DNA from 2 places in the Streptomyces sp. NPDC043738 genome. Region 1 is predicted to be linked to the other one. Evidence: predicted binding sites of a transcription regulator. Region 1 holds the regulator's gene; the other holds the start of a gene.
What was found. The regulator HspR, encoded in region 1, represses chaperone genes until heat shock. The targets are predictions, from matches to a motif close to TTGAGNNNNNNNNNCTCAA.
Positions count from the first base shown of each region.

Region 2: a site for HspR is predicted at 12,065-12,083, ahead of lon (endopeptidase La). Genes of this name have one in related genera too.

Region 1 covers NZ_JBWKCJ010000002.1:380,427-395,294, forward strand. Annotated here, with positions in the region: gene AC0680_RS04850 (Yip1 family protein) at 1-230, opposite strand, end outside; gene AC0680_RS04855 ((Fe-S)-binding protein) at 486-2,753, opposite strand; gene dnaK (molecular chaperone DnaK) at 3,053-4,918, shown strand; gene grpE (nucleotide exchange factor GrpE) at 4,915-5,568, shown strand; gene dnaJ (molecular chaperone DnaJ) at 5,614-6,786, shown strand; gene AC0680_RS04875 (heat shock protein transcriptional repressor HspR) at 6,788-7,240, shown strand; gene AC0680_RS04880 (hypothetical protein) at 7,343-7,747, opposite strand; gene AC0680_RS04885 (pyridoxamine 5'-phosphate oxidase family protein) at 8,147-8,551, opposite strand; gene AC0680_RS04890 (Uma2 family endonuclease) at 8,577-9,158, opposite strand; gene clpB (ATP-dependent chaperone ClpB) at 9,345-11,975, shown strand; gene AC0680_RS04900 (YbjN domain-containing protein) at 12,145-12,681, shown strand; gene AC0680_RS04905 (pyridoxal phosphate-dependent aminotransferase) at 12,785-13,963, opposite strand; gene AC0680_RS04910 (hypothetical protein) at 14,196-14,501, shown strand; gene AC0680_RS04915 (DUF2617 family protein) at 14,866-14,868, shown strand, end outside.
Region 2 covers NZ_JBWKCJ010000035.1:52,111-66,978, reverse strand. Annotated here, with positions in the region: gene fxsT (FxSxx-COOH system tetratricopeptide repeat protein) at 1-2,428, shown strand, start outside; gene AC0680_RS32800 (multifunctional oxoglutarate decarboxylase/oxoglutarate dehydrogenase thiamine pyrophosphate-binding subunit/dihydrolipoyllysine-residue succinyltransferase subunit) at 2,507-6,319, opposite strand; gene AC0680_RS32795 (sensor histidine kinase) at 6,570-7,682, opposite strand; gene AC0680_RS32790 (response regulator transcription factor) at 7,679-8,419, opposite strand; gene AC0680_RS32785 (spermidine synthase family protein) at 8,493-9,245, opposite strand; gene AC0680_RS32780 (rhomboid-like protein) at 9,494-10,309, shown strand; gene AC0680_RS32775 (YfbM family protein) at 10,411-10,914, opposite strand; gene AC0680_RS32770 (pentapeptide repeat-containing protein) at 11,097-11,942, shown strand; gene lon (endopeptidase La) at 12,106-14,562, shown strand; gene AC0680_RS32760 (lysozyme) at 14,685-14,868, opposite strand, start outside.

The DNA of each region.
Region 1 (14,868 bases):
TAGGACTGCTGCTGGGGCTCGTAGCCGCCGTCGCCGAAGTACTCCGGCTCGCCGTACTGCCCCTGCGGCTGCGGCCGTCCCTGCGGGCCGCCGCCGTACTGCTGCGGTGCCTGCTGCCACTGCCCATGCGGTGGTGGGGGCTGCTGCCCGTACGGTCCTTGCTGTCCGTACGGGGCCTGCTGCCCCTGCTGTCCGTTCTGCGCGGGGCGGGCATCCCGTCCGCGACCCATCCTGAATCCAGCCACGCCTTCGAAAGTACCTGGTCCGCGCGGAACAGGTGGCCGAGCCGGGCTCAGGGCCGGGGTTTGCTGCGGAGCTGTGACATCCCCTAGGGGGAGCCCGGAGGGGGCGGTGCCGGGACCGGGGGGCCGGCGGTCACGAGGAGGCTGCCGATGCCGGTGCGGCGGATTCCCGGAACACGCCGACGGCCGGCCCCCCGAACCTCTGGGGGAACCGGCCGTCGGTCAACGCTCCTACGGGCGCCGCTACTTCACCGGCTCGGGCTCCGGAGCCGTCTCCGACTCCTCGTCACCCGCCGGATCGATGGGGGTCTTGACGGAGTCCAGCAGCAGCTGGGCGACGTCGACGACCTGGATCGACTCCTTCGCCTTGCCGTCGTTCTTCTTGCCGTTGACCGAGTCGGTCAGCATCACGAGGCAGAAGGGGCAGGCCGTCGAGACGATGTCGGGGTTGAGGGAGAGGGCCTCGTCGACACGCTCGTTGTTGATGCGCTTGCCGATGCGCTCCTCCATCCACATGCGGGCACCACCGGCGCCGCAGCAGAAGCCGCGCTCCTTGTGGCGGTGCATCTCCTCGTTCCGCAGGCCCGGCACCTTGGCGATGATCTCGCGCGGCGGGGTGTAGACCTTGTTGTGGCGGCCCAGGTAGCAGGGGTCGTGGTAGGTGATGAGCCCCTCGACCGGGGTGACGGGGATGAGCTTGCCCTCGTCGATGAGGTGCTGCAGCAGCTGTGTGTGGTGGATGACCTCGAACTCGCCGCCCAGCTGGGGGTACTCGTTCGCGATGGTGTTGAAGCAGTGCGGGCAGGTGGCGACGATCTTCTTCTTGGACTTCGGCTTCTTCGTCGACTCGTCCTCCGAGTCCTCGCCGAAGGCCGTGTTCAGCATCTCGACGTTCTGCTGACCGAGCTGCTGGAAGAGGAACTCGTTGCCCAGGCGGCGGGCCGAGTCACCGGTGCACGCCTCGTCGCCGCCCATGATCGCGAACTTCACGCCCGCGATGTGCAGCAGCTCGGCGAAGGCCTTGGTGGTCTTCTTCGCCCGGTCCTCCAGGGCGCCCGCGCAGCCGACCCAGTACAGGTAGTCGACCTCGGTGAGGTCCTCGATGTCCTTGCCGACGACCGGGACCTCGAAGTCGACCTCCTTGGTCCAGGCGAGGCGCTGCTTCTTGGCCAGGCCCCAGGGGTTGCCCTTCTTCTCCAGGTTCTTGAGCATCGTGCCCGCCTCGGACGGGAACGAGGACTCGATCATGACCTGGTAGCGGCGCATGTCGACGATGTGGTCGACGTGCTCGATGTCGACCGGGCACTGCTCGACACAGGCGCCGCAGGTGGTGCACGACCACAGCACGTCCGGGTCGATGACGCCGTTCTCCTCCAGCGTCCCGATCAGCGGGCGCTCGGCCTCGGCCAGCGCCGACGCGGGCACGTCCTTGAGCTGCTCCTCGGTGGCCTGCTCCGTGCCCTCCATGTCCTTGCCGCCGCCGGCCAGGAGGTAGGGGGCCTTGGCGTGCGCGTGGTCGCGCAGCGACATGATCAGGAGCTTGGGGGAGAGCGGCTTGCCGGTGTTCCAGGCGGGGCACTGCGACTGGCAGCGACCGCACTCGGTGCAGGTGGAGAAGTCGAGGATGCCCTTCCAGGAGAAGTGCTCGATCTGCGAGACGCCGAACTGGTCGTCCTCGCCCGGGTCCTCGAAGTCGATCGGCTTGCCCTGGCTGGTCATCGGCGGCAGCGCGCCCAGCGCCACGTCGCCGGAGGCCTCCCGCTTGAACCAGATGTTGGGGAAGGCCAGGAAGCGGTGCCAGGCGACACCCATGTCGGTCTTCAGGGCGACCGTGATCATCCAGATGAAGGAGGTCGCGATCTTCAGGCCGGCGAAGAAGTAGGTGAGGTTCTGGAGCGTGGAGACGTCCATCCCCTCCAGCCACGACACGACCGGGTACGAGATGAAGAACGAGGCCTCGTAGCCGTCCACGTGGTGCTGGGCGCCTTCGAGCGCGTGCAGCATGAAGATGCAGACGCCGACGATGAGGATCACGGCCTCGACGAAGTACGCCTGGCCGATGTTGGAGCCCGCGAAGCGGGACTTGCGGCCCGGCTTGTCCGGCCGGTTCAGCTGCCGGATCACGATGAGCGTCAGGATGCCGAGCGCCGTCATCGTGCCGAGGAACTCGACGAAGACGTTGTACGGCGCCCAGTCACCGATGATCGGCAGGAGCCAGTCGGCCTTGAAGAGCTGCCCGATGGCGTTGACGATCGTCAGCAGGAGCGAGAAGAAGCCCACCGCCACGAACCAGTGCGCCACGCCGACGATGCCCCAGCGGTTCATCCGGGTGTGGCCGAGGAACTCCTTGGCCACCGTGACGGTGCGCTGTGTGGGATCGTCGGTGCGGGTGCCGGCGGGTACGGGCTGGCCTAGCCGCATGAAGCGGTAGATCTGCAGGAGGGCGCGGCCGAACAGCGCGACGCCGACCGCGATTAGGACCAGCGACACGATGATCGCGGCGAGTTGCATGACGGGCTCCTCGAACCTGCGAGAGCGGAAGACTGAGAAAGCTGAGCGGTAACTACTAAGCGGTAACTTTTTAGTTCTGCGGCTGAGGTTACCCATTCTCCCGGGCGCCATGAAGCCGCCCGGCCGGTGATCTGTGTCGCGAAGGCAACCCTGTGCGGCGGCCCGGCGTCTTCGGTGGCGGCCGGGTGACCGTAAGGGCGACATAAAAGTTGAGTGGCTCAGACTCAGGTCTGTTGACAGGTTTTTCTCGGTGTTGCACTCTTGAGCCTGTTCCACTCAAGTCAGCTGGAGGAATTGAAATGGCACGTGCGGTCGGCATCGACCTGGGTACGACGAACTCCGTCGTCAGTGTTCTCGAGGGCGGTGAGCCCACCGTCATCACCAACGCCGAGGGCGCCAGGACCACGCCGTCCGTCGTCGCCTTCGCCAAGAACGGCGAGGTGCTGGTCGGCGAGGTCGCGAAGCGCCAGGCGGTCACCAACGTCGACAGGACCATCCGGTCGGTCAAGCGCCACATGGGCACCGACTGGAAGATCGGCATCGACGGCAAGGACTTCAACCCGCAGCAGATGAGCGCCTTCATCCTGCAGAAGCTCAAGCGGGATGCCGAGGCGTACCTGGGCGAGAAGGTTGTCGACGCGGTCATCACCGTTCCGGCCTACTTCAACGACTCCGAGCGCCAGGCCACCAAGGAGGCCGGTGAGATCGCGGGCCTCAACGTCCTGCGCATCGTCAACGAGCCCACCGCGGCCGCCCTGGCCTACGGCCTGGAGAAGGACGACCAGACCATTCTGGTCTTCGACCTCGGTGGCGGCACCTTCGACGTCTCGCTGCTGGAGATCGGCGACGGCGTCGTCGAGGTGAAGGCCACCAACGGTGACAACCACCTCGGTGGTGACGACTGGGACCAGCGCGTCGTCGACTACCTGGTCAAGCAGTTCACCAACGGCCACGGCGTCGACCTGGCCAAGGACAAGATGGCGCTCCAGCGTCTGCGCGAGGCCGCTGAGAAGGCGAAGATCGAGCTGTCGTCCTCGACCGAGACGACGATCAACCTTCCCTACATCACCGCCTCCGCCGAGGGCCCGCTGCACCTGGACGAGAAGCTCACCCGCTCGCAGTTCCAGCAGCTGACCGCGGACCTGCTCGACCGCTGCAAGACCCCGTTCCACAACGTCATCAAGGACGCCGGCATCCAGCTGTCCGAGATCGACCACGTGGTCCTGGTCGGTGGCTCGACCCGTATGCCGGCCGTCGCCGAGCTCGTCAAGGAGCTGACCGGCGGCAAGGACGCCAACAAGGGCGTCAACCCCGACGAGGTCGTCGCCATCGGCGCCACCCTCCAGGCCGGTGTCCTCAAGGGCGAGGTCAAGGACGTCCTGCTGCTGGACGTCACCCCGCTGTCCCTCGGCATCGAGACCAAGGGCGGCATCATGACCAAGCTCATCGAGCGGAACACCACGATCCCGACCAAGCGCTCGGAGATCTTCACCACCGCCGAGGACAACCAGCCCTCCGTGCAGATCCAGGTCTACCAGGGCGAGCGCGAGATCGCGGCGTACAACAAGAAGCTCGGGATGTTCGAGCTGACGGGCCTGCCGCCGGCCCCGCGCGGCGTCCCGCAGATCGAGGTCTCCTTCGACATCGACGCCAACGGCATCATGCACGTGACCGCGAAGGACCTGGGCACCGGCAAGGAGCAGAAGATGACCGTCACCGGCGGCTCCTCGCTGCCGAAGGACGAGGTCGACCGGATGCGCCAGGAGGCCGAGCAGTACGCGGACGAGGACCACCGCCGCCGCGAGGCCGCCGAGACCCGCAACCAGGGCGAGCAGCTGGTCTACCAGACCGAGAAGTTCCTCAAGGACAACGAGGACAAGGTCCCCGGTGAGGTCAAGACCGAGGTCGAGACCGCCGTCGCCGAGCTGAAGGAGAAGCTCAAGGGCGAGGACACCGCGGAGATCCGCACCGCCACCGAGAAGGTCGCGGCCGTCTCCCAGAAGCTCGGCCAGGCCATGTACGCCGACGCCCAGGCCGCGCAGGGCGCTGCCGGTGCCGAGGGTGCCGCTCCGGGTGCCGAGCAGGCCAAGGCCGAGGACGACGTCGTGGACGCCGAGATCGTCGACGACGAGAAGCCCAAGGACGCCAAGGGTGGTGCCGCGTGACGGAGGAGACCCCGGGTTTCGAGGAGAAGCCTGACGTCCCCTCCGACGCCGCTCCCGAAGACGCGGCGCAGGAGGCCGAGTCCGCCGACAAGGCGGGCTCGGCCCCGGCCGGGGATGTACAGGACGTAGCGCTCCAGGCGCAGCTGGACCAGGTGCGTACCGCGCTCAACGAGCGCACCGCGGACCTCCAGCGGCTCCAGGCGGAGTACCAGAACTACCGCCGTCGGGTGGAGCGGGACCGGGTCACGGTCAAGGAGATCGCCGCGGCGAACCTCCTGTCCGAGCTCCTGCCCGTGCTCGACGACGTCGGCCGCGCCCGCGAGCACGGTGAACTGGTCGGCGGCTTCAAGTCGGTGGCCGAATCGCTGGAGACCGTGGTCGCCAAGCTCGGTCTGCAGCAGTTCGGCAAGGAGGGCGAGCCCTTCGACCCGACGATCCACGAGGCGCTGATGCACTCGTACGCGCCGGATGTCACCGAGACGACGTGCGTTGCGATCCTGCAGCCCGGGTATCGCATCGGTGAGCGAACGATCCGCCCCGCGCGGGTCGCCGTCGCCGAGCCGCAGCCGGGCGCGCAGAGCACCAAGTCCGGATCCGAGGACGAGGCCAAGGCCTCGGACGAGGAGAGCGGTGGCCCGGACGAGGGCTGACGTGAGGACCAACGAGAAAATCGCAGGAAAGGAGGGACGTCGGGGATGAGCACCAAGGACTTCGTCGAGAAGGACTACTACAAGGTCCTCGGCGTCCCCAAGGACGCCACCGAAGCGGAGATCAAGAAGGCGTACCGCAAGCTGGCCCGGGAGAACCACCCGGACGCCAACAAGGGCGACGCCAAGGCCGAGGAGCGCTTCAAGGAGATCTCCGAGGCCAACGACGTCCTGGGCGACGCCAAGCGCCGCAAGGAGTACGACGACGCCCGGGCGCTGTTCGGCAACGGCGGCTTCCGGCCCGGCCCCGGCGGGGGCGGCGGCAGCTTCAACTTCGACCTGGGCGACCTCTTCGGGGGCTCGGGCGGAGCCGGCGGGGCCGGGGGCTTCGGTGGCGGGCTCGGGGACGTCTTCGGCGGCCTGTTCAACCGCGGCGGCGCGGGTGCGCGTACCCAGCCGCGGCGCGGCCAGGACATCGAGTCCGAGGTGACGCTCAGCTTCACCGAGGCGGTCGACGGGGCCACGGTCCCGCTGCGGATGTCCAGCCAGGCGCCCTGCAAGGCGTGTTCGGGAACCGGCGACAAAAACGGTACTCCTCGGGTCTGCCCGACCTGTGTCGGCACCGGCCAGGTCAGCCGGGGCGCGGGCGGCGGCTTCTCGCTGACCGACCCGTGCGCCGACTGCAAGGGCCGGGGCCTGATCGCCCAGGACCCCTGCGAGGTCTGCAAGGGCAGCGGACGCGCGACGAGCGCCCGCACGATGCAGGTCCGCATCCCCGCGGGCGTCTCCGACGGGCAGCGCATCCGGCTGCGCGGCAAGGGCGCCCCGGGCGAGCAGGGCGGCCCGGCCGGCGACCTGTATGTCGTCGTGCACGTCGGCGCCCACCCGGTCTTCGGACGCAAGGGCGACAACCTCACCGTCACGGTGCCGGTGACCTTCCCGGAGGCCGCGCTCGGCGGCGAGGTGAAGGTGCCGACGCTGGGTGGTCCGCCGGTCACGCTGAAGCTGCCGGCCGGCACCCCCAACGGACGCACGATGCGGGCCCGCGGCAAGGGCGCGGCCCGTAAGGACGGCACTCGCGGTGATCTGCTGGTCACCATAGAGGTGCTCGTCCCCGAGGACCTCGGCGACAAGGCGAAGGAAGCGCTGGAGTCCTATCGCGAGGCGACCGCGGGCCACGACCCGCGGGCGGAGCTGTTCCAGGCCGCGAAGGGAGACTGAGATGGACAGCCGGGGCGGGCAGCGTCGTAATCCGTATGAACTGACCGATGAGTCGCCGGTGTACGTCATCTCCGTCGCGGCTCAGCTCTCCGGCCTGCATCCGCAGACCCTGCGGCAGTACGACCGGCTGGGTCTGGTCTCGCCGGACCGGACGGCCGGGCGGGGCCGCCGCTATTCGGCCCGGGACATCGAACTGCTCCGTACGGTGCAGCAGTTGTCCCAGGACGAGGGCATCAACCTCGCCGGCATCAAGCGCATCATCGAGCTGGAGAACCAGGTCGCGGCCCTGCAGCAGCGGGTCGCGGAGCTGCAGGGCGCCCTGGAGGGCGCGGCCAGCGCGATGCGGCAGCGGGAGGCGGCGGTGCACGCCTCCTACCGGCGTGACCTGGTGCCGTATCAGGACGTCCAGCAGACCAGCGCGCTGGTGGTGTGGCGGCCCAAGCGGTCCGAGTAGCGGACGGCGGGGCGCGCCGCGCGTGCACGTGGCGAAAAGGGCCGGGTGATCCCGGCCCTTTTTGTCATCTCCGTGAGTGTGCTTCCCCGTGCGCCGGGCCGGTCAGCAGCCGTTGTACCCGGCCGTCGGCATCGACAGCCGCCGGTGCACCTGCGACTTCATCGCCAGCGTGTAGACCGGCTCGTCGAGGTCGGCGGTCTCCAGCCGTACGCCGGCCGCCGCGCACCGTGCGGAGAACTCGTCGGCGCCGTCGATGGCGTTCTCCAGCGCCCGGCGGTTGGGCGTGACGAACACATCGACCAGGCCCTCCTCGACGTCCCGCCACAGCGCGCGGTGGTCGGCGCGCAGCTGATGCAGGCTGAGCTGGCAGGTCAGGTGGTAGTCACGGGCCGCCGCCCACTGTTGGCACATGTCGTGCTGGCTGCGGTCGTCGACCAGGAACGGATCCTCGTCCAGTTCGGACAGCGGCATAAGGCAGGCGATCGCCGTGACTCGGACCGAGTTCATCGTGCCCTCCGGGGCGTGGCGACTGTGGGGGCGACGATACCCCCGAGGGCGGCCCGTGGTGGAGGGGCTGTGCCGGGCGGCGAGGCGTAACCGCAGGCGTGGCAGATCTTCCAGCCGTCCTGGTTCACGGCGAGTTGGCCACCGCAGCGCGGGCAGAGCTCGGCGTGCGGTCTCGGTGGGGCGGGGTGCGGTGGGCGCGGAACGGTCGTCACGATGCTCAATGCCGACGCCATGCGGCCTCCAGCTGCCGTCTCATGCACGGGACAGGTCCGATCCCGCCCGTTCATTGCGCGGAGCTGTTCGGTTTCCTGTCGTACCTGAGTACCAGTTGGGCAGTTGTCGCCTGCTGTGGAGGGTGTGTTTTCGGCCAGGGCCGGCCCGGGGTGCGGATACGGGCTCTCAGGCCCGTCCCATCGCCCGGGTCACCGCGATCTCGATCATGACTCGATCGGGGTTCGGCGACGGAGTCCGCCCGTACCGTTCGGCGTACCTGCGCACCGCGTCGGCCACCGTCTCGGCGTCCGTACGCACCCGCGCGACGCCCTCCAGGGTCGCCCAGCGCCCCTTGTCGACCTGGCACACGGCGACGGTCGCGCCGTCCGCTCCGGCGGCGAGGATGTTCTTGACCTTGGTGCTGTCCTTGCGGGTGATGACCCGCGCGATCCGCTGCCCGGCGTCGTAGGTGACGCCCACGGGGACGACGTGCGGCGTCCCGTCCGTACGCAGCGTGGTGAGCGTCGGCATCAGGTACTCGCCCCAGAAGGCGAGGTACTCGGGGGTGAGGGCGGAGAGGTCGTGGGCCATGGGGGCAAGGGTAGGCCCGGCCCGGTCAGAGGAAGTCGGTGGTGTCCAGGTCGAAGGAGAAGGGGGCGGGGAGGGGGAGGGGTTTGCCGAAGGGAGCGGTGAGGTTGCCTGCGTAGTCCTCGCCGGAAGGCTCACTGAAGAGCGTGACCGAGGACTTGTCGCGGTCGACAAGGAGGTAGAGCGGGATGCCGGCGCGGGCGTAAGCGTGGCGCTTGGCGATGCTGTCCTTCTGGGGTTTGCTCGACGTCACCTCGACGACCATGGCGACGCCGGCGCTCGGCATCCAAGGAGGGGCGCCGCGGAAGAGACGCAGTGCGCGTGGGGCGATGGTGGCATCGGGGATCACGTGGTCCGCGGGCTGGCCCTCTGCGCCGCGCAGGACGAGTCCCTTGTAGCCGGAGGAGTCCATGGTGGTTGCCGACTCCCGTCGGACCTGCCCATCGATGGTGCTGAGGTAGTCCTCGTGATCTCCGTCAGTCGGTGGCGTCACAACAATGTCCCCCTCGATCAGCTCGACCCGGAAACCCTTTGGGGTCTTCAGGGCGAGGAAGTAATCCAGGAGGGTCTCTTCGTCGGTCGCCAAGGGCTCGTGTGCCATAGCCGTCATGCTGCACCTCCTTGTGGTCGAAGGCCAGCGTTGCCCAGTGGGGCTAGTGACAGAGGCATATTCGAGTCCGTTCCCTCGCACGAGTGAGCCATGAGTGAGCCTTGAGTGGAATAGACTCAACTTATTGCACGTTGGTGCCTGCAAGCAGAAGCATCGGAACAGCACACACAGGGAGGACACCGGGCCGTGGACGCCGAGCTGACCAACAAGAGCCGGGAGGCGCTGAGCGCCGCCAATGACCGGGCGATCACCGCCGGGCATGCGGACATGACGTCCGCGCATCTCCTGCTGGCGCTGCTGGCCGGGCAGGACAACGAGAACATCATGGACCTGCTGGCCGCCGTCGAGGCGGACGCCGCCGTGCTGCGCAACGGCGCCGAGCGCCAGCTCGCCGCGTTGCCCAGCGTGCAGGGCTCGACGGTCGCCCCGCCGCAGCCGGACCGCGATCTGCTCACCGCGATCGCGGACGCGACCCAGCGGGCCAAGGAGCTGGGCGACGCCTATGTCTCGACCGAGCATCTGCTGATCGGGATCGCCGCCAAGGGCGGCCGTACCGGCGAGCTGCTGGAGCAGCAGGGTGCCTCCGCCAAGAAGCTGCTGGCCGCCTTCGAGGCGAGCCGCGGCGGGCAGCGGGTGACCAACCCCGACCCGGAGGGCACGTACAAGGCGCTGGAGAAGTTCGGCACGGACTTCACCGCGGCCGCCCGCGAGGGCAAGCTCGACCCGGTCATCGGCCGGGACCACGAGATCCGCCGGGTGGTGCAGGTGCTGTCCCGCCGGACGAAGAACAACCCGGTGCTGATCGGCGAGCCGGGCGTCGGCAAGACCGCCGTCGTCGAGGGCCTGGCCCAGCGGATCGTCAAGGGCGATGTGCCCGAGTCGCTGCGCAACAAGCGGCTGGTCGCGCTCGACCTGGGGGCGATGGTCGCGGGCGCGAAGTACCGCGGTGAGTTCGAGGAGCGGCTGAAGACCGTCCTGGCGGAGATCAAGTCCAGCGAGGGCCAGATCATCACCTTCATCGACGAGCTGCACACGGTCGTCGGCGCGGGCGCCGGCGGCGACTCGTCCATGGACGCCGGCAACATGCTCAAGCCGATGCTGGCCCGCGGCGAGCTGCGGATGGTCGGTGCCACGACGCTCGACGAGTACCGCGAGCGGATCGAGAAGGACCCGGCGCTGGAGCGGCGCTTCCAGCAGGTGCTGGTCGCCGAGCCGACCGTCGAGGACACGGTGGCCATCCTGCGCGGTCTCAAGGGCCGCTACGAGGCGCACCACAAGGTGCAGATCGCCGACTCCGCGCTGGTCGCCGCCGCCACCCTCTCCGACCGCTACATCACCTCCCGCTTCCTGCCCGACAAGGCCATCGACCTCGTCGACGAGGCGGCCTCGCGGCTCCGTATGGAGATCGACTCCTCGCCCGTGGAGATCGACGAGCTGCAGCGCGCCGTCGACCGCCTGAAGATGGAGGAGCTGGCGCTCAAGAACGAGACCGACGCCGGTTCCGTCCAGCGGCTGGAGAAGCTGCGCAAGGACCTCGCCGACAAGGAAGAGGAGCTGCGCGGCCTGACCGCCCGCTGGGAGAAGGAGAAGCAGGGCCTCAACCGGGTCGGTGAGCTGAAGGAGAAGCTCGACGACCTGCGCGGACAGTCCGAGCGCGCCCAGCGCGACGGCGACTTCGACACCGCCTCCAAGCTGCTCTACGGCGAGATCCCGGCCGTCGAGCAGGAGCTGGAGGCGGCGGCCGCCGCCGAGGCCGAGCAGGAGGCGTCCAAGGAGTCCATGGTCAAGGAGGAGGTCGGTCCGGACGACATCGCCGATGTGGTGGGCTCCTGGACCGGCATCCCGGCGGGCCGGCTGCTGGAGGGCGAGACCCAGAAGCTGCTGCGCATGGAGGACGAGCTCGGCAAGCGGCTGATCGGCCAGGCCGAGGCCGTACGGGCGGTCTCCGACGCGGTGCGGCGCACCCGCGCCGGGATCGCCGACCCGGACCGCCCCACCGGCTCGTTCCTCTTCCTCGGGCCGACCGGCGTCGGCAAGACCGAGCTGGCCAAGGCGCTCGCGGACTTCCTCTTCGACGACGAGCGGGCGATGGTCCGGATCGACATGTCGGAGTACGGCGAGAAGCACTCCGTCGCCCGACTGGTGGGCGCGCCGCCCGGTTACGTCGGCTACGAGGAGGGCGGTCAGCTCACCGAGGCCGTACGCCGCCGCCCGTACTCCGTCGTCCTCCTGGACGAGGTGGAGAAGGCCCACCACGAGGTCTTCGACGTCCTGCTCCAGGTGCTCGACGACGGACGGCTCACGGACGGCCAGGGCCGCACGGTCGACTTCCGCAACACCATCCTGATCCTGACCTCCAATCTCGGCTCCGCCTTCCTGATGGACCCGCTGCTGAAGGAGGACGAGAAGCGGGAGAAGGTGCTGGAGACGGTCCGGGCCTCGTTCCGGCCCGAGTTCCTCAACCGGCTCGACGACGTGGTGGTCTTCCACCCGCTCGGCACGGACCAGCTGCAGCGGATCGCCCGGCTCCAGCTCGACCACCTCCAGCGCCGCCTGGGCGAGCGCCGGCTGACGCTGGACGTCACCGACAGCGCCCTGACCTGGCTCGCCTGGCTCGGCCAGGAGCCGGTCGACGGCGCCCCCGCCCCCGACATGTCCTACGGCGCGCGCCCCCTGCGCCGCCTGGTCCAGACGGCCATCGGCGACCAGCTCGCGCGCGCCATCCTGGCGGGTGACGTGCTGGACGGGGACACCGTGCGGGTGGATGTCGACGGCGATCGGCTGTCGGTGCTGCCGGTGCGGGAAGGTGCGGCCTGAGCTGCGAGGACGGCTCCCCGGGCCGGTCCGGCGGACCGGCCCGGGTGCCTGATCGTGCCGCCTGGTCGTCGCCTTGACCGACACCTTGCCCGCACCGGCCCCTCCGGGCTTGCCAGGACGGGGCGGATGTGGGGGAGGATGGCAAGGACCATACGAAGGGAATTCCACGGTGAGCATCGACCCGTCCTCGATTCCGAATTTCGGGGGCCAGCCCGAACCCGAGCCGTCGGGGCCTGAGGGTCCCGTCGTGCCAGACCAGGACCTGGTCAAGCAGCTCCTCGACCAGATGGAGCTGAAGTACGTAGTCGACGAGGAGGGTGACCTCGCCGCCCCGTGGGAGCAGTTCCGCACGTACTTCATGTTCCGGGGCGAGGAGGAGCAGCAGATCTTCTCCGTCCGTACGTTCTACGACCGTGCCCACGGCATCGACGAGAAGTCGAAGCTGCTGGAGGCGATCGACGACTGGAACCGCCGGACGCTGTGGCCCAAGGCCTACACCCACACCCATGACGACGGCACGGTCCGTCTGATCGGTGAGGCATCGATGCTGATCGGCACCGGCGTCTCGCTCGAACACTTCGTGTCGAGCACGGTCAGCTGGGTCCGCGCCTCGATCGAATTCGACAAGTGGATCGTCGAGCAGCTCGGCCTGGAGGCCGAGATCGAAGGCGACTCCGACGACAAGCCGGGCGACGACGAGGCCTGAGCCCCGTCCGTCCCACACCCACCCGGCTGCGAAGGCCCCGGAGCTGTCGGCTCCGGGGCCTTCGTCTGTGCGCGGGGGACGGAGAGGAGCGTCGACGCGCCCTTCAGAGCCGCTTCAGCCGTCCCGCCGCCTCCTGCAGCAGATCGACGCTCTTGCAGAAGGCGAAGCGGACGTACGGTGCGCCCCGGTCCTTGTGGTCGTAGAAGACGGCGTTGGGGATGGCGACGACGCCGGCGCGTTCGGGCAGGGCGCGGCAGAAGGCGAAGCCGTCCTTTTCGCCGAGGGGGCGGATGTCGGTGGTGATGAAGTACGTGCCCGAGGGGCGGAAGACCTGGAAGCCGGCGTCGGCGAGGCCGGTCGCCAGGATGTCGCGCTTGGCGCGCAGATCGTCGCGCAGGCCGGTGTAGTAGCCGTCGGGCAGGGCGAGGGCCTCGGCCACGGCGTACTGGAAGGGGCCGGCGGAGACGAAGGTGAGGAACTGCTTGGCGGAGCGGACCGCGCTCACCAGCTCGGGCGCCGCCGTGACCCAGCCGACCTTCCAGCCGGTGAAGGAGAAGGTCTTGCCGGCGGAGCCGATGGTGACGGTGCGGTCGCGCATCCCGGGGAAGGATGCGAGGGGCAGGTGCTCGCCCTCGAAGACGAGGTGTTCGTAGACCTCGTCGGTGATGACGAGGAGGTCGCGCTCCACCGCCAGCTCGGCGATGGCCGTCAGCTCGGCGCGGGTCAGGACCGTACCGGTGGGGTTGTGAGGGGTGTTGAGGAGGATGAGGCGGGTGTCATCGGTGACGGCGTCGCGCAGCTCGTCCAGGTCGAGGCGGTACGTCGCGGACTCCGGATCGGCGTGCAGGGTCACCGGGACGCGCCGGCCGCCGGCCATCGAGATGCAGGCGGCGTAGGAGTCGTAGTACGGCTCCAGCGCGATGACCTCGTCGCCCGGCTCCAGCAGGGCGAGCAGCGAGGCCGCGATGGCCTCGGTCGCGCCGGCGGTGACCAGGACCTCGGTGTCGGGGTCGTAGGCCAGACCGAGGTGGCCGTAGAAGCGCTCCTGGTGGGCGGCGACGGCGGTGCGCAGTTCGGGGACGCCGGGGCCGGGCGGGTACTGGTTGCCGCGGCCGTCGCGCAGGGCACGGACCGCTGCCTCTCTGACCTCCTCCGGACCGTCGGCGTCGGGGAACCCCTGGCCGAGGTTGATGGAGCCGGTCCGTAGGGCGAGTGCTGACATTTCGGCGAAGATCGTGGTGCCGAATTCGGCGAGGCGGCGATTGAGCAGCGGTCGGTCCATGCGCGCCATCCTCCGCCGAACCTCTGGACTTCCTCAACTGTGCTTTGAGACTCCCGGGCTCGGGCATCAGCCCCGCGTACAGGACAGTGACGGCCGTCGACGCGGACGGCCGGCGGCGCGGACGGTGCCGCGAGCGGCGCACGGGGCGCCGGACGGAGCGATGCGCCCCCACTGCCTAAAGGGCGTGGGAGGTGCCCCCACTCTTCGGGGGACGAGAGGGAGTGTGAGGCAGATGGGAATCGTGGTCTTCCTGGTGATCTGCGCGGTGGTGCTCGGGCTGGTGGCCCTGGCCTCGCGGAGCGGCACCGGCGGGCGGGGCGGGAGCGGCTACCGCAAGTCGAGCAGTAGCAGTAGCAGCAGCGGCAGCTGGTGGGCCGCCGGCGGAGCGGGTTCGAGCGGCGGCCACCACGGGGGCGGACACCACGGTGGCCACTCGTGCGGCGGCGGCTCCTCCTGTGGCGGTGGCTCCTCCTCCTGCGGCGGTGGCGGTGGCGGTGGCGGTGGCGGCTGCGGCGGTGGCGGCGGCGGGGGCTGCTGAGTCGCCCGCGGCAGCACCTCCGCGCGGCGCCGGTCGGACCGGCCGAAGGGCTCGTTCAGCTGCACACATGCGGGTGGCTCTTGCCCCTTCGCATATGCGCCCGGCGGGTGTTGAAGAAGAGGCCAACACCCGCCGGTCGTAAGGATGTTGAACAGTTGAACTGCATGGCCCTCTAGGGGATGGAAACCCGGCGAAGATGGGTAAAAAGGCTGTGGGCGACCGGGCTTTCATGATTCCCTCTTCATAGAGAATCCCCCACGTTCTCCGATCCCACGTGGGCACGAGCCGGCGGGCAGACGTGCATCCCTGATCCTTCTCGGGCGGGCCGGCCCACCATTCCACTGCGTGCTTGCGGAGCCGACCCATG
Region 2 (14,868 bases), on a different contig from region 1:
GGTGGGCTCGGCCCCGCCGCTGGAGACCCGGATCGCGCTCTACGGCACCTCCGGCGTCGGCAAGAGCCAGATCGCCGCCGAGTACGCCCACCGCTTCGGCAACGACTACGACGTGGTGTGGTGGATCAGCGCCACCAACCGCGGCGCCGCCCGCGAACAGCTCGCCGAACTCGCCACCCGGCTCGGCCTGCCCGTCGGCCGGGAACTGGGCGACCGCATCCGCGCCGTCCACGAAGCGCTGCGCGTCGGCCGCCCCTACCGCCGCTGGCTGCTGATCTTCGACAGCGCCGACGACATGGAGCAGATCGAGGACCTGATCCCCGACGGCCGCGGCCACGTCCTGATCACCACCCTCACCCGCGACTGGTCGGGGTCCGGCAGTGCCCAGGAGATCGAGGTGCTGCCCTTCACCCGCATCGAGTCCGTCGCCTACGCCCGACGCCGCGCCCCCCGGCTCACGCCGGTCGAGGCCGACATGCTCTCCGAAGCCGTCCAGGACCTGCCGCTGCTGCTCGCCCAGACCGCCGCCTGGCTCGACGCCAACCCGATGTCCCCCAAGGAGTACATCGAACTGATCCGGCGCGGCGAGCCCAGCCTCGTCGGCATCCGGATCTCCTCCGACTACCCCATGGCCTTCCAGACCAGCTGGGCCATAACTCTCAACACCCTGCGCGAGCGCAGCCCCGCGGCGGTCGAACTCCTCAAGCTGTTCGCCTTCTTCGCCCCGGACGCCATCCCCGTCCCGATGCTCGCCAAGGCCCGCCGCGGCGACCTGCCCGAACACCTCGCCGATCTGGCCGCCGAGCCGATCAGCTGGAACACCGCGCTGCGCCGGCTGACCGAATCCACCGCCGTACGCCTGGACTACCAGGTCTCCCAGGACTCCGACCCGGCCGTGGAGACCGCGCAGATGCACCGGCTCTACCACCGGTTCCTGCGCAGCGACATGACCGAGGACGAGCGCGACCTGATGGCCGCGACCGCCTGCCGGGTGCTGGTCACCGCCGACCCGCAGAACCCCTCCGACACCCGCTACTGGGAGCGCTACGCCGAGCTCATCCCGCATCTGGAGCCGGCCGGCGTCCTCGACAGCCCCGACGCCGCAGTCCAGCAGCTGCTGCTCAACTGCATCGAATACCTGCGGGTCCGCGGCGAGTACCGCATCGGCCTGCGGCTGTGCGAGCAGTTCATGTCCCGCTGGCGCACCCGCCTCGAACCCACCCAGCGCACCATGCTCGTGCTCACCCACCAGCACGCCAACATGCTGCGCCGGCTCGGCCGCTACCGCGAGGCCGAGGCGGTCGGCGGCTCGGTCGTCGACCAGCTCTCCGCCGAGCGGGACGCCTCCGACGCCGACCTGCTGCGCGCGCAGGACGGCCTCGCGGGCACACTGATCGCACTGGGCTCGTACGAGCAGGCCCACGAACTCTTCGACGCCGTCTGGCGGGCCTACACCGAGCTGCTCGGCCCCGAGGCACCCCGCACCCTCTCCTCGCGGCACAACCTCGGAAACGTCCTCGCGCTGCTCGGCCGCTACGAGGAAGCGCTGGTCACCCACCGCGAGGTGCTCGCCTTCCGGGAACGCGAGCTGCGCGCACGGCACCACCTCACCCTCAACGCGGGCACCGCGCACGCCCGCACCCTGCGCCTGCTGGGCCGCTACCGCGACGCCACCTCCAGCCAGGAACTCAACGCCCGGCTGCATCTGCAGGTGATGGGCGCGCACACCCCGCAGACCCTGCGCGCCGAGCACAACCTCGCGCTGTGCCTGCGGCGCACCGGCGAGGTGGCCAGGGCCGGCACCCTGATGGCCGACCTCGTCGAACGCTCCCGCCGGGTGCAGGGCCCGCGCCACCCCGAGACGCTGATGGTCCGCGCCGACCACGCCACCTTCCTGCGCGAGCACGGCGACCTCGGCCACGCCCGGGACCTGGCCGAGGAGGTCGCCGAGCGCTATCAGGCACTGGCCGGCGAGCGGCACCCGTACACCATCGGCACCCGCGGGAACGTCGGACTGGTCCGCGGGGAGTTCGGGGAGACGGCCGAGGCGCTGGACATCGCGGAACGGGCCCTGCACGGCATGACCCAGGTGATGGGCCCCGACCACCCCTGGACGCTGGGCTGCGCGCTGAACGCCGGCGCCGCCCGCAGCCGGGTCGACGACGAGGACGGCGCGGTGGAACTGGGCCGCGACACCCTGGAGCGGGCCAAGGCGACGCTGGGCGACACCCACCCGATGACCCTCTCCGCGAAGACGGCACTGGCCGAGGACCTGCGCGCGCTGCGCCGCCGCGGCCAGGAGGCGGCGAAGCTGGAGCAGGAGGCGATCCAGCAGCTCTCCGAGACGCTGGGCGCCGAGCACCCGCACACCCTGTCCGCCCGGCGCCGCCGCCGCCCGTACTGGGACTTCGAACCGCAGCCCGTCTAGGAGGTACGCGGAAGGGCCCGCCCCCGAGGGGACGGGCCCTTCCACTGTGTCACCGGTGGGTCCGGCGGCCGGCGACGCCTACGCGTCGAAGACCTCCGCGACCAGCTGGGCCTGCTCTGCCTGGTGGCGCTTGGCGGAGCCGACGGCCGGCGACGAGGAGTGCGGCCGCGAGATGCGGCGCAGGCGCTCGCCGTGCGGCACGTCGGCGCCGACGGCCAGGTCGAGGTGGTCGATCAGGTTGAGACCGAGGAACGGCCAGGCACCCTGGTTCGCCGGCTCCTCCTGCGCCCACAGGTACTTCTCGGCGTTCGGGAACTTGGCGATCTCCGCCTGGAGTTCCTTGCCGGGGAGCGGGTAGAGGCGCTCGATGCGGACGATCGCGGTGTCGTTCGCACCGCGCTTGGCGCGCTCGGCCTCCAGGTCGTAGTAGACCTTGCCGGAGCAGAAGACGACCTTGCGGACGGCGCTCGCGTCCACCGCGCCGGAGGCGACCTGGGTGTCGCCGATGACGGGGCGGAAGCCGCCCGTGGTGAACTCCTCCGTCTTCGACGCCGCGGCCTTCAGACGCAGCATCGACTTCGGGGTGAAGACGACCAGCGGCTTGTGGTGCGGGTTGTGCACCTGCCAGCGCAGCAGGTGGAAGTAGTTGGAGGGGAGCGTCGGCATGGCGACGGTCATGTTGTTCTGGGCGCACAGCTGCAGGAAGCGCTCGATCCGGGCCGAGGAGTGGTCCGGGCCCTGGCCCTCGTAGCCGTGCGGGAGGAGCAGGGTGACGCCGGAGGTCTGGCCCCACTTCTGCTCCGCCGAGGAGATGAACTCGTCGACGACCGTCTGGGCGCCGTTGACGAAGTCACCGAACTGGGCCTCCCACATGACCAGCGCCTCCGGGCGGGCCAGCGAGTAGCCGTACTCGAAGCCCATCGCCGCGTACTCGCTCAGCAGCGAGTCGTAGACGTTGAAGCGGGCCTGGTCCTCGGAGAGGTAGAGCAGCGGGGTGTAGTCCTCGCCCGTCTCGCGGTCGATGAGGACCGCGTGGCGCTGGCCGAAGGTGCCGCGGCGGGAGTCCTGGCCGGCGAGCCGGACCGGGGTGCCCTCCATCAGCAGCGAGCCGACGGCGAGGGTCTCGCCCATGCCCCAGTCGATGGTGTTGTCCTCGACCTGGGCCGCGCGGCGCTGCAGCTGGGGCAGCAGACGCGGGTGGACGGTGATGTGGTCGGGGATGTTGACCTGGGACTCGGCGATCCGCTTGACGACCTCCTGGGAGATCGCGGTGTCCACGAAGACCGGGAACTCGGCCTTGGGCTGCGGCACCTCGGGGACGGCCGGGGCCGTCGTGGCGTCGCGGACCTCGGTGAAGACCTTCTCCAGCTGTCCCTGGAAGTCCTGCAGCGCCTGCTCGGCCTCTTCCAGCGTGATGTCGCCGCGACCGATGAGGGACTCGGTGTAGAGCTTGCGCACCGAGCGCTTCTTGTCGATCAGGTCGTACATCAGCGGCTGGGTGAAGGCCGGGTTGTCCGATTCGTTGTGACCGCGGCGGCGGTAGCAGATCAGGTCGATGACCACGTCCTTGTTGAACGCCTGGCGGAACTCGAAGGCCAGACGGGCGACGCGGACGACGGCCTCGGGGTCGTCGCCGTTGACGTGGAAGATCGGCGCCTCGATCATGCGGGCCACGTCGGTGGCGTACATGGACGAACGCGACGACTCCGGGGCGGCGGTGAAGCCGACCTGGTTGTTGATGACGACGTGCACCGTGCCGCCGGTGCGGTAGCCGCGCAGCTGGGACATGTTCAGCGTCTCGGCGACCACGCCCTGGCCGGCGAACGCGGCGTCGCCGTGCAGCTGGATCGGCAGGACGGTGAAGTCCGTGCCGCCCTTGTTGATGATGTCCTGCTTGGCGCGGGCGACACCCTCGACGACCGGGTCCACGGCCTCCAGGTGGGAGGGGTTGGCGGTGAGCGAGACCTTGATCTGCTCGCCGTCCAGGCCGGTGAAGGTGCCCTCGGCGCCCAGGTGGTACTTCACGTCGCCGGAGCCGTGCATCGACTTCGGGTCGAGGTTGCCCTCGAACTCGCGGAAGATCTGCGCGTAGGACTTGCCGACGATGTTGGCGAGGACGTTGAGCCGGCCGCGGTGGGCCATGCCGATGACGACCTCGTCCAGGCGCGACTCGGCCGCGGAGTCGATGACCGCGTCCAGCAGCGGGATGACGGACTCGCCGCCCTCCAGCGAGAAGCGCTTCTGGCCGACGTACTTGGTCTGCAGGAACGTCTCGAACGCCTCGGCGGAGTTCAGCCGGCGCAGGATGCGCAGCTGCTCGTCGCGCTCCGGCGACTTGTGCGAGCGCTCGACCCGGTCCTGGATCCACTGGCGCTGCTTGGGGTCCTGGATGTGCATGAACTCGATGCCGGTGGTGCGGCAGTACGAGTCGCGCAGCACGCCCAGGATGTCGCGCAGCTTCATCATGGACCGGCCGGAGAAGCCGCCGACCGCGAACTCGCGCTCCAGGTCCCACAGGGTGAGCCCGTGCTCGGTGATGTCGAGGTCGGGGTGCTTGCGCTGGTGGTACTCCAGCGGGTCGGTGTCGGCCATGACGTGGCCGCGGACCCGGTAGGAGTGGATCAGCTCGAAGACCCGGGCGGCCTTGGTGACGTCGTCGTCGTGCGAGGCGTCGATGTCCCGCAGCCAGCGGACCGGCTCGTAGGGGATCCGCAGCGACTTGAAGATGTCGTCGAAGAACTCGTTCTCGCCGAGCAGCAGCTGGCTCATGACCCGCAGGAACTCGCCGGAGGCGGCGCCCTGGATCACCCGGTGGTCGTAGGTGCTGGTCAGCGTCATGACCTTGGAGACGCCCAGCTTGTTCAGGGCGTCCTGGGAGGTGCCCTGGAACTCCGCGGGGTAGTCCATCGCGCCGACGCCCATGATCATGGACTGGCCGGGCATCAGACGGGGCACCGAGTGGACGGTGCCGATGCCGCCGGGGTTCGTCAGCGACGCGGTGACTCCGGTGAAGTCGTCCATCGTCAGCTTGTTGTCGCGGGCCCGGCGGACGATGTCCTCGTAAGCCTGCCAGAACTCGAAGAAGGAGAGCGTCTCGGCCTTCTTGATGGCGGCGACGACGAGCTGGCGCTCGCCGCTGGGCTTCACCAGGTCGATGGCCAGGCCGAGGTTGATGTGCGGCGGCTTGACCAGCGTCGGCTTGCCGTCCTTCTCCGCGAAGGAGTAGTTCATCGACGGCATGGCCTTGAGGGCCTGCACCATCGCGTACCCGATCAGGTGGGTGAAGGAGACCTTCCCGCCCCGGGCGCGCTTGAGGTGGTTGTTGATGACGATGCGGTTGTCGAACAGCAGCTTCACCGGGACGGCGCGGACGGACGTGGCCGTCGGCAGCTCCAGGGAGGCGTTCATGTTCTTCGCGACGGCGGCCGAGGGGCCGCGCAGCTGGACGTACTCGGGCCCGGCCGGGGCCTCGCCGTCGGCGGCCGGCTTGGCGGCCGGCTTCGCGGCGGGCTTGGCGGGAGCCGCCTTGGCCGGGGCCGGCTTGACGGGGGCCGGAGCGCTCGCGGCCGGCTTCGCCGGGGTGGCCGGCTGGGCCGCGGGCTTCGGCTCGGCCGCGGCGGGGGCCGGCGGCGTGACCGGGGCAGACGGCGCCGGGGCGGCCTGCGCGGGGGCGGTGCCCTCCGCGGGCTTGCTCGGCGCGGTGGCGCCGCCCGGCTTGTAGTCGGCGAAGAAGTCCCACCAGGCTCGGTCTACCGAGTTCGGGTCCTGGAGGTACTGCTGGTAGATCTCGTCGACGAGCCACTCATTGGGACCGAACGCGGCAGCAGGGCTCTTGCCCTGCCCCTCTTGGTCGGTCGAGATGCTCGAGCTGTTGGGGGACTGTAGCGACACGGCGGCAACCGCCCTCTTCCGCTTCCTAAGGTGGTGGACAGCGGGAATAAAGGCTACGCCTCTTGTGACCTTTGGTGCAGTCCGGGAGGGCCACTCGTCGCGCACGTCACATTCCCGAAGGGGTTTCGGGGCATGACTTGGCGGGAAACACACGGAGTTTGCCCGTGTGCGGGTAGGACTCACCGCCGTCGCACCCATGGGATGAGTGCTCCTACCACCGACCCTACGTCACCGAACGTCAACGCGGGCGTCAGCTGCGCGTCGACTCCCGCCCCGGAAGAGTGACCCGGATCCGGCAACCCCGTGCGGATTCGGCCACGCCGATCCGCCCGCCGTGCAGATCCACCGCCCAGCGCGCGATCGCCAGGCCCAGGCCCGTACCGCCGTCGCTGCCGGGGCCCGAGGGGGCCGGGCCGCCGCGGTTGAACCGCTCGAAGACCCGGTAGCGCTCCGACTCGGGGATGCCGGGCCCCTCGTCCTGCACCTCCAGCACCAGGCTCTCGGGACCCTCGCCGCGCCGGGCGTGCACCGTGACCCGGCCGTGGCGCGGGCTGTGCTTGATCGCGTTGTCGATGAGATTCGCCACGACCTGGTGGAGCCGCTCGGCGTCGGCGTGCGCGGTCAGCTCCGGCGGCGAGACGTCGAGATGGAGGTGTACGTCCGTTCGGGTGTGGGTGCCCGAGCCGGCCAGTGTGGAGGCTCCCCGGCTCATGTTGGCCTCCTTGAGCACCCCGGAAAGATACGGCCAGACCTCGAAGCGCCGGGCGTGCAGCGGCACCACGCCGTTGTCCAGCCGGGACAGGTCCAGCAGGTGCTCGACCAGGCGGCCCAGCCGCTCGGTCTGCTTCAGCGCCGTACGCATCGTCTCCGGATCGGGCTCGCAGACCCCGTCGACGACGTTCTCCAGGACCGCGCGCAGCGCCGCGATGGGGGTGCGCAGCTCGTGCGAGACATTGGCGACCAGCTCCTTGCGGTGGGTGTCCACCGCCTCCAGGTCGGCCGCCATCCTGTTGAAGGCGTTCGCCAGGTCGCCGAACTCGTCGCGGCGGGCCGAGCGCACCCGGCGGCTGTAGTCACCGTGCGCCATCGAACGGGTGACGTCCGTCATCTCCCCGAGCGGGGCGGTCAGGCTGTTCGCCACGAACTGGGTGAGCAGCAGCGAGGCGATGATCGAGAAGATCGTGATCACTCGCAGCTCGGTGGCCGAGTGCATCGCGACGAACACCAGCAGGGTGGTGATGATCACCGAAACGCTGACCAGCGCACCGAGCGCCGCCTTGACGGAGCGGTACGGATCCAGCGGCCGCAACGCTTCCCAGACCTGCTGCCACAGCCCGCGCAGGGGCTGCTGCCACCGCTTCATGCGGGCGGGGTCTCCAGCGCGTAGCCGACACCGTGGACCGTGCGGATGCGCTCGGCGCCGATCTTGCGGCGGAGCGCCTTGATGTGGCTGTCGACCGTACGGGTCCCGGAGGCGTCCGCCCAGTCCCACACCTCGGCCAGCAGCTGCTCACGGGAGAGCACCGCGCGCGGCGTGTTCGCCAGGCACACCAGCAGATCGAACTCGGTGGGCGTCAGATGGACGTCCGTGCCGCGCACCCGGACCCGGCGCTGGGCGTGGTCGATCTCCAGCTCGCCCAGCCGCAGGATGCCGCTGCGGGGGGTGTGGGCGGCCAGCGCGGCGCGCTCGACCCGGCGCAGCAGGACGTGCACCCGGGCGGCCAGCTCGCGCATCGAGAACGGCTTGGTCATGTAGTCGTCGGCACCGACGCCGAGGCCGACCAGCATGTCGGTCTCGTCGTCCCGGGCGGTGAGCATCATCACCGGCACCGGGCGCTGGGCCTGGACGCGGCGGCACACCTCCAGGCCGTCGAAGCCCGGCAGCATCACATCGAGGACCAGCAGATCGGGCTGCCAGGCCTCGGCGGTGTCCACGGCGGCCGGGCCGTCGGTGGCCGTCTGCACCTGGAAGCCCTCGGCGCGCAGCCGGGCCGCGATGGCATCGACGATCGTCGGGTCGTCCTCCACGACCAGTACCCGGCGCTGGGCGCCCGGCGTGGCAGCGGCGGCGCCGCCCTGCGTTGTCTGAGTCTGGTCCATCGCCCGCCCCTGCATGTCCCTGCGTGGTCGCGTACTGCTGGGCAGCAGCGTACGGGCATGGTGTGACTGTCGGCTACGCGCCCTTCCGCGCGAGGTGGACCACGTCGGGGACGCCTCGGACAACGGGGATCTCTTCCGTACGTACCTCGTGGAATCCGGCATTTCGCAGGGCCGCTTCGAAGGCCGGCGAGGGTTGCGCGGACCATACGGCGAGCACTCCGCCGGGCGAGAGCCGGTCGCGGCAGGCGGCGAGTCCGGTGGGGGAGTAGAGGCTGCCGTTGTCGTCGGTCACGGTCCAGTCCGGGCCGTTGTCGATGTCCAGGCACAGCGCGTCGTAGGTGGCCCGGGGGCCGGTCCCGCCGTGCAGGTGGGCGACGAGGTCGGTGTGCAGGACCGCGCAGCGCGGATCGGCCAGCGCGGCCGCGGAGACGGCCGACAGCGGGCCGGTGCGGTGCCAGTCGATGACCGCCTCCTCGCGCTCGACGACGGTGATCCGGCCCCACCGGGGCTGCTCGGCCGCCCTGGCCAGGGAGAAGCCGACGCCCAGGCCGCCGATCAGTACCGAAGGGCGCTCGCGGTCGGCGGGGAGCGCGTCCAGCGCGGCGTCGATCAGCAGCCGCTCGGACCGGCCGTCGGAGGTGTCCATCAGGAAGCAGCCGTTGGCGATGATCTCGTAGACCACCGGGGTCGCCGGTCCTTCCGGTCCGGTGGAAGCCCCGGCCCGCTGCCGCAGCACCACCTCGCCGTACGGGCCCTCGCGCCGGTCGATCGTGCGGGGGGCTGCTGAGGGGCCGGCCGTCGTCTGCGGCGGAGTAACGGATGCCATGGCGCCCATGGTGGCCAATCCGGGCCGCGCCGAGCAACGCGTTACGGGGCGGGTGGAGCGCCGGGAACCCTGACGCGGAGGCCGCGGCGGCAGTTGCCTTATGTGATGCATATCACCCTCACAGCTTCCTCATGGATTGAGCAGGCAGGGTGGTCCGCGACGTTGTGCACAGCAGAACGAGCACGCACCGCCCGGGGGGAGATGGGGCGTGGCTCACCGGATGAGCCATGGACGGGAGGGACCGCCAAGTGAGCTGGCTGGGAACCGCCGGAGGGACACGGGCCGACCGGGCCCCCGGCGACGCCGCGGGAGCCGTCGCCGGGCCGGCCGCCGAGCGGCTGCGCCGAGCGAGCGCCGGGCCCGCCTTCGAGCGGCTGCGCCGACGGGTGTGGCGGCTCTTGCCCACCCCCACCGCCACCCCCTTCACCTTCGGCTACGCCGTCCTGCTCGTCGCCACCTCCCTCTTCGCCGAACACGCCGACCCGCGGCTGGTATCCGAACTGCTGCGGGGCTCCAGCACGGACGTCGTCCACCTGACCAAGGCCCCCCTGCTGGTGCTGGCCGCCAGCGCCCTGTGGATAGCCGGCGGAGTGACCTCCGCCTACGCCCTCGCCTTCCTCTTCGTCCTGACGGCACTGGAGCGGCGCATCGGCGGGCTGCGCGCCGCCGCGGTCTTCTTCGGCGGCCATGCGCTGGCCACCCTCGCCACCGAGGTGCCGGTGGCCTTCTCGGTCGCCGCCGGGCAGCTGCCGGAGAGCTCCCTGCACCGCCTCGACTACGGCATCAGCTTCGGCGTGATGACCTGCACCGGAGCCCTCGCGGGCCTGCTGCCGGCCTGGGCGCGCTGGCCCCTGCTGGCCGGGACGGGCTACCTGGCACTGACCGATCTGCTCGCCTACCTGGACCCGATGACCGACTGGGGGCATCTGCTGTCCCTCGCCCTGGGCACGGCCTGCTGGCCCCTGCTGCGCCGCTGGCGCGCCGGCCGCACCGGCCCCCGGCCGCTCCTCGGCGACCTGGGGCATCCGGCGCTGCGGGGCGTACGGGGCGTGCGGACGTACTGACCCCCGGCGCGCCGGGCCCCGCGCCCATCCGGTGGGCCGGCCCGCGCCGGACCACCGGACCCGCCCCTGCGGGCGGACGAACGGGACTTTGCGGACCCGGCCTAGCCGAGCCAGACCAGCACCGCGTCCCCCTGGTCCGCCGCCGTGCGGAAGAACGGGCGCAGCGCGTCGTAGTGCTCGCGCACGTAGTCCAGGGACTCGCCGCGCTCCCACACGATCGACGGATACACCTCCGCCTCGGCGAGGTCCTCGGGGCCGACGCCGGCCGTCAGATCCGCGCCGGATATCCCCGCGAGCACTTCGGCGGCGACCCGCACCCGCTCGGCGGTGAGGTAGCGAGGCGGGCCGTAGCCCCAGTCCTCCGCCGCCGGGATGTCCCCCTCGCCGTGCACGATGTCCACCGGGAAGGCCGCCCGGCGCAGCAGGAATCCAAGGGCGTCCCAGGCCTTGTCGACGTCCAGGCAGCGCGCGGCGGCCGGCTCCGCCGGCTGTCCGGCTTCCGCTTCCATCCGCCCGATGACCAGCTTCAACGCCCACTCCGGATCGCCGAGGGCGCGGTCGAATTCGGCGGGCGTGACACGTGCGTACTGTCCGATCATGCTCATGGACCCGAGGCTAGGGGCGACCACTGACAACGCCCGGCGGCCGGCGCCGCGTTGGCGGTCCGCCGGCGGCTCGCGGCGAGCGAAACCGGCCAGCCGCGCCACCCGTCCGGGCCTGGGAGAATGGACGTCCTTTCCCGGCGCCGCCCCGTGCGGCGCACACCGGCCGCAGGAGTAACCGCACCTTGTCCCCAGACCGCGCGCCCGAGCGCAAGCAATCGAATCCGGACACTGTCGAGCTGGGCCTGCAGTCCGACTGCGGCAGCTGTTTCGGGCTGTGCTGCGTCGCGCTGCCGTTCGCGGCCTCCGCGGACTTCGCCCTCGACAAGGAGGCCGGCCGGCCCTGCCCCAACCTGCGGACCGACTTCCGCTGCGGCATCCACACCGATCTGCGCAAGCGCGGCTTCTCCGGCTGCACCGTCTTCGACTGCTTCGGCGCCGGACAGAAGGTCTCCCAGGTCACCTTCGGCGGGCGGGACTGGCGGCAGGCTCCGGGCACCGCCCGGCAGATGTTCGACGTGTTCCCCGTCATGCGGCAGCTGCACGAACTGCTCTGGTACCTGGCCGAGGCGCTCACCCTGCGGGCCGCCCGCCCCGTGCACGCCGACCTGCGGACCGCGCTGGAGAAGACCGAACGCCTCACCCGTGGCAGCGCCGAGGACCTCGCCGCGCTGGACATACCGGCCCACCGGGGCGAGGTCAACGCCCTGCTGCTGCGCACCAGCGAGCTCGTACGGGCCAAGGTCCCGGGCCGCAAGAAGGAGCGGCGGGGCGCCGACCTCATGGGAGCCCGCCTCAAGGGCGCCGACCTCCAGGGCGCCAACCTCCGCGGCGCGTACCTCATCGCCGCCGACCTCAAGGGCGCCGATCTGCGCCGGGCGGATGTGATCGGCGCCGATCTGCGCGACGCCGACCTGAGCGGTGCCGACCTCACCGGCGCCCTCTTCCTGACCCAGTCCCAGCTCAACGCGGCCCGGGGGAACGCCGCCACCAAGCTGCCCGAGAACCTGACCCGCCCCGCGCACTGGTAGCCGGACGCTCCCCGGGCACCCCGTCCCGCGCACCGGCAGGCGCCGGGCACTCCCCGCCACCCTCCCCGTCCCGATCGCTCACAGCGAACGCGTGCGGGGGAACAACTCCCCGCCTCCCTGCATTGAGTGGGTAAAGCTCAACTTGATTGCCGAAGGGGAGATCATGGCTTCGACGTCCACATCGCTCACCCTGCCCGTGCTGCCGCTCGACGACGAGGTCGTGCTCCCCGGCATGGTGGTGCCGCTGGACCTGTCCGACGCGGACGTCCGCGCCGCGGTGGAGGCCGCACAGGCCGCCGCCACCTCGGGTAACAAACCGCGGGTGCTGCTTGTGCCCCGCATCGACGGCACCTACGCGGGAATCGGCACGCTCGGGCGGATCGAGCAGGTCGGGCGGCTGTCCGACGGCGACCCCGGAGCGCTGATCCGGGGCCTGGGCCGGGTGCGGATCGGTTCCGGCACGACCGGGCCCGGCGCCGCGCTGTGGGTGGAGGGCACGACCGTCGACGAACAGGTCCCCGATCCGCTGCCCGGGGCCGTCGCCGAACTCGTCACGGAGTACAAGGCGCTGGCCACCAGCTGGCTGCGCAAGCGCGGCGCCTGGCAGGTCGTCGACCGCGTCCAGCAGATCGAGGACGTGCCGGCGCTGGCCGACAACTCCGGCTACTCGCCCTTCCTGACCACCGAGCAGAAGGTCCGGCTGCTGGAGACCACCGACCCGGTCGCCCGCCTGAAGTTCGCCACCGAGGCGCTGCGCGACCACCTCGCCGAACAGGACGTCGCCGAGTCCATCGCCAAGGACGTCCAGGAGGGTGTCGACAAGCAGCAGCGCGAGTTCCTGCTGCGGCGGCAGCTGGAGGCGGTCCGCAAGGAACTCGCCGGGCTGAACGGCGATCCGGAGGACGAGGGCGACGACTACCGCGCCCGGGTCGAGGCCGCCGATCTGCCCGCCGACGTCCGCAAGGCCGCCCTCAAGGAGGTCGACAAGCTGGAGCGGGCCAGCGACCAGAGCCCCGAGGGATCGTGGATCCGCACCTGGCTGGACACCGTCCTCGAACTGCCGTGGAACGAACGGACCGAGGACGCCTACGACATCGCCGGCGCCAAGCAGGTGCTGGACGCGGACCACTCCGGCCTGGAGGAGGTCAAGGAGCGGATCACCGAATACCTGGCCGTCAGGAAGCGGCGGGCCGAGCGCGGCCTAGGGCTGGTCGGCGGCGGGGCGAAGTCGGCCTCGCCCGGCGATTCCGGCAAGGGCGGCGGGCGCCGGGCGGGCGGCGCCGTGCTCGCGCTCGTCGGCCCGCCCGGTGTGGGCAAGACCTCGCTGGGCGAGTCCGTCGCCCGCGCCATGGGCCGCACGTTCGTCCGGGTCGCGCTCGGCGGCGTCCGCGACGAGGCGGAGATCCGCGGCCACCGCCGTACGTACGTCGGCGCGCTGCCCGGCCGGATCGTCCGCGCCATCAAGGAGGCCGGCTCGATGAACCCGGTCGTCCTCCTCGACGAGATCGACAAGGTGGGCTCCGACTTCCGGGGCGACCCGGCCGCCGCCCTCCTGGAGGTACTGGACCCGGCGCAGAACCACACCTTCCGCGACCACTACCTGGAGGTCGAACTCGACCTCAGCGACGTCGTCTTCCTGGCCACCGCCAACGTCCTCGAAGCCATCCCCGAGCCGCTGCTCGACCGGATGGAGCTGGTCCGGCTGGACGGCTACACCGAGGACGAGAAGGTCGTCATCGCCCGGGACCACCTGCTGCCGCGCCAGCTGGAGCGGGCCGGCCTGGAGCCGGACGAGGTGACGCTGGAGGACGACGCGCTGCGCAAGCTGGCGGGCGAGTACACCCGCGAGGCGGGCGTACGGAATCTGGAGCGGGCCATCGCCCGGATGCTGCGCAAGGTCGCCGCCCAGCACGAACTGGGCGAGCGGGAGCTGCCGTTCACCGTCGGCGCGGAGCAGCTGCGCCCGCTGCTGGGGCGCCCGCACCACACCCCCGAGTCCGCCCAGGACCCGGCCGAGCGGCGGACGGCCGTACCCGGTGTGGTCACCGGCCTCGCGGTCACCGGCGCCGGCGGCGACGTGCTCTACGTGGAGGCCTCGCTCGCCGATCCGGAGACCGGTGCGTCCGGGCTCCAGCTGACCGGCCAGCTCGGCGACGTGATGAAGGAGTCCGCGCACATCGCGCTGTCGTTCCTGCGCTCCCATGGCGCGGAGCTGGAACTGCCGGTCGCCGACCTCAAGGAGCGCGGAGTGCATCTGCACGTACCGGCGGGCGCCGTCCCCAAGGACGGGCCGAGCGCGGGCGTGACGATGACGACGGCGCTGGCCTCGCTGCTGTCGGGCCGGCAGGTCCGGCCGGACGTGGCGATGACCGGTGAGATCTCGCTGACCGGGCGGGTGCTGCCGATCGGCGGCGTCAAGCAGAAGCTGCTCGCGGCGCACCGGGCCGGGATCACGACGGTGATCATCCCCAAGCGGAACGAGCCGGACCTGGACGACGTCCCGGCCGAGGTCCTCGACTCCCTGGAGGTCCACCCGGTCGCGGACGTCCGTCAGGTCCTCCAGCTGGCGCTGACGCCGGCGTCCAACGGCGCCGTGCCGGAGATCCCCCTCGCGGCCTGAGCCGCGCGGGGCCAACGGGACGGACCCCTGCCGCACCGACCGTGCGGCAGGGGCCCGTTCGCGCGTCCGGCCCGGGCCTGGGCGGGGCCCTGCGCCCGCGCCGGTCCCTCGGCCGGGTGTGCTCAGCCGTTCGCCAGCGCCTGGAGCCGGTCGTAGGCGCCGTTGAAGCGGTTGTGGTCACCGACCGTCGGGCCGGTCGAGGTGTACTGCCAGATGGTGTGGAAGCCCCAGCCGGCCGGGAGTTCGCCGGCCGAGGAGCCGTAGCGCGGAATCCACAGCGGGTTGATCGCCCCGAAGGCGGACGAG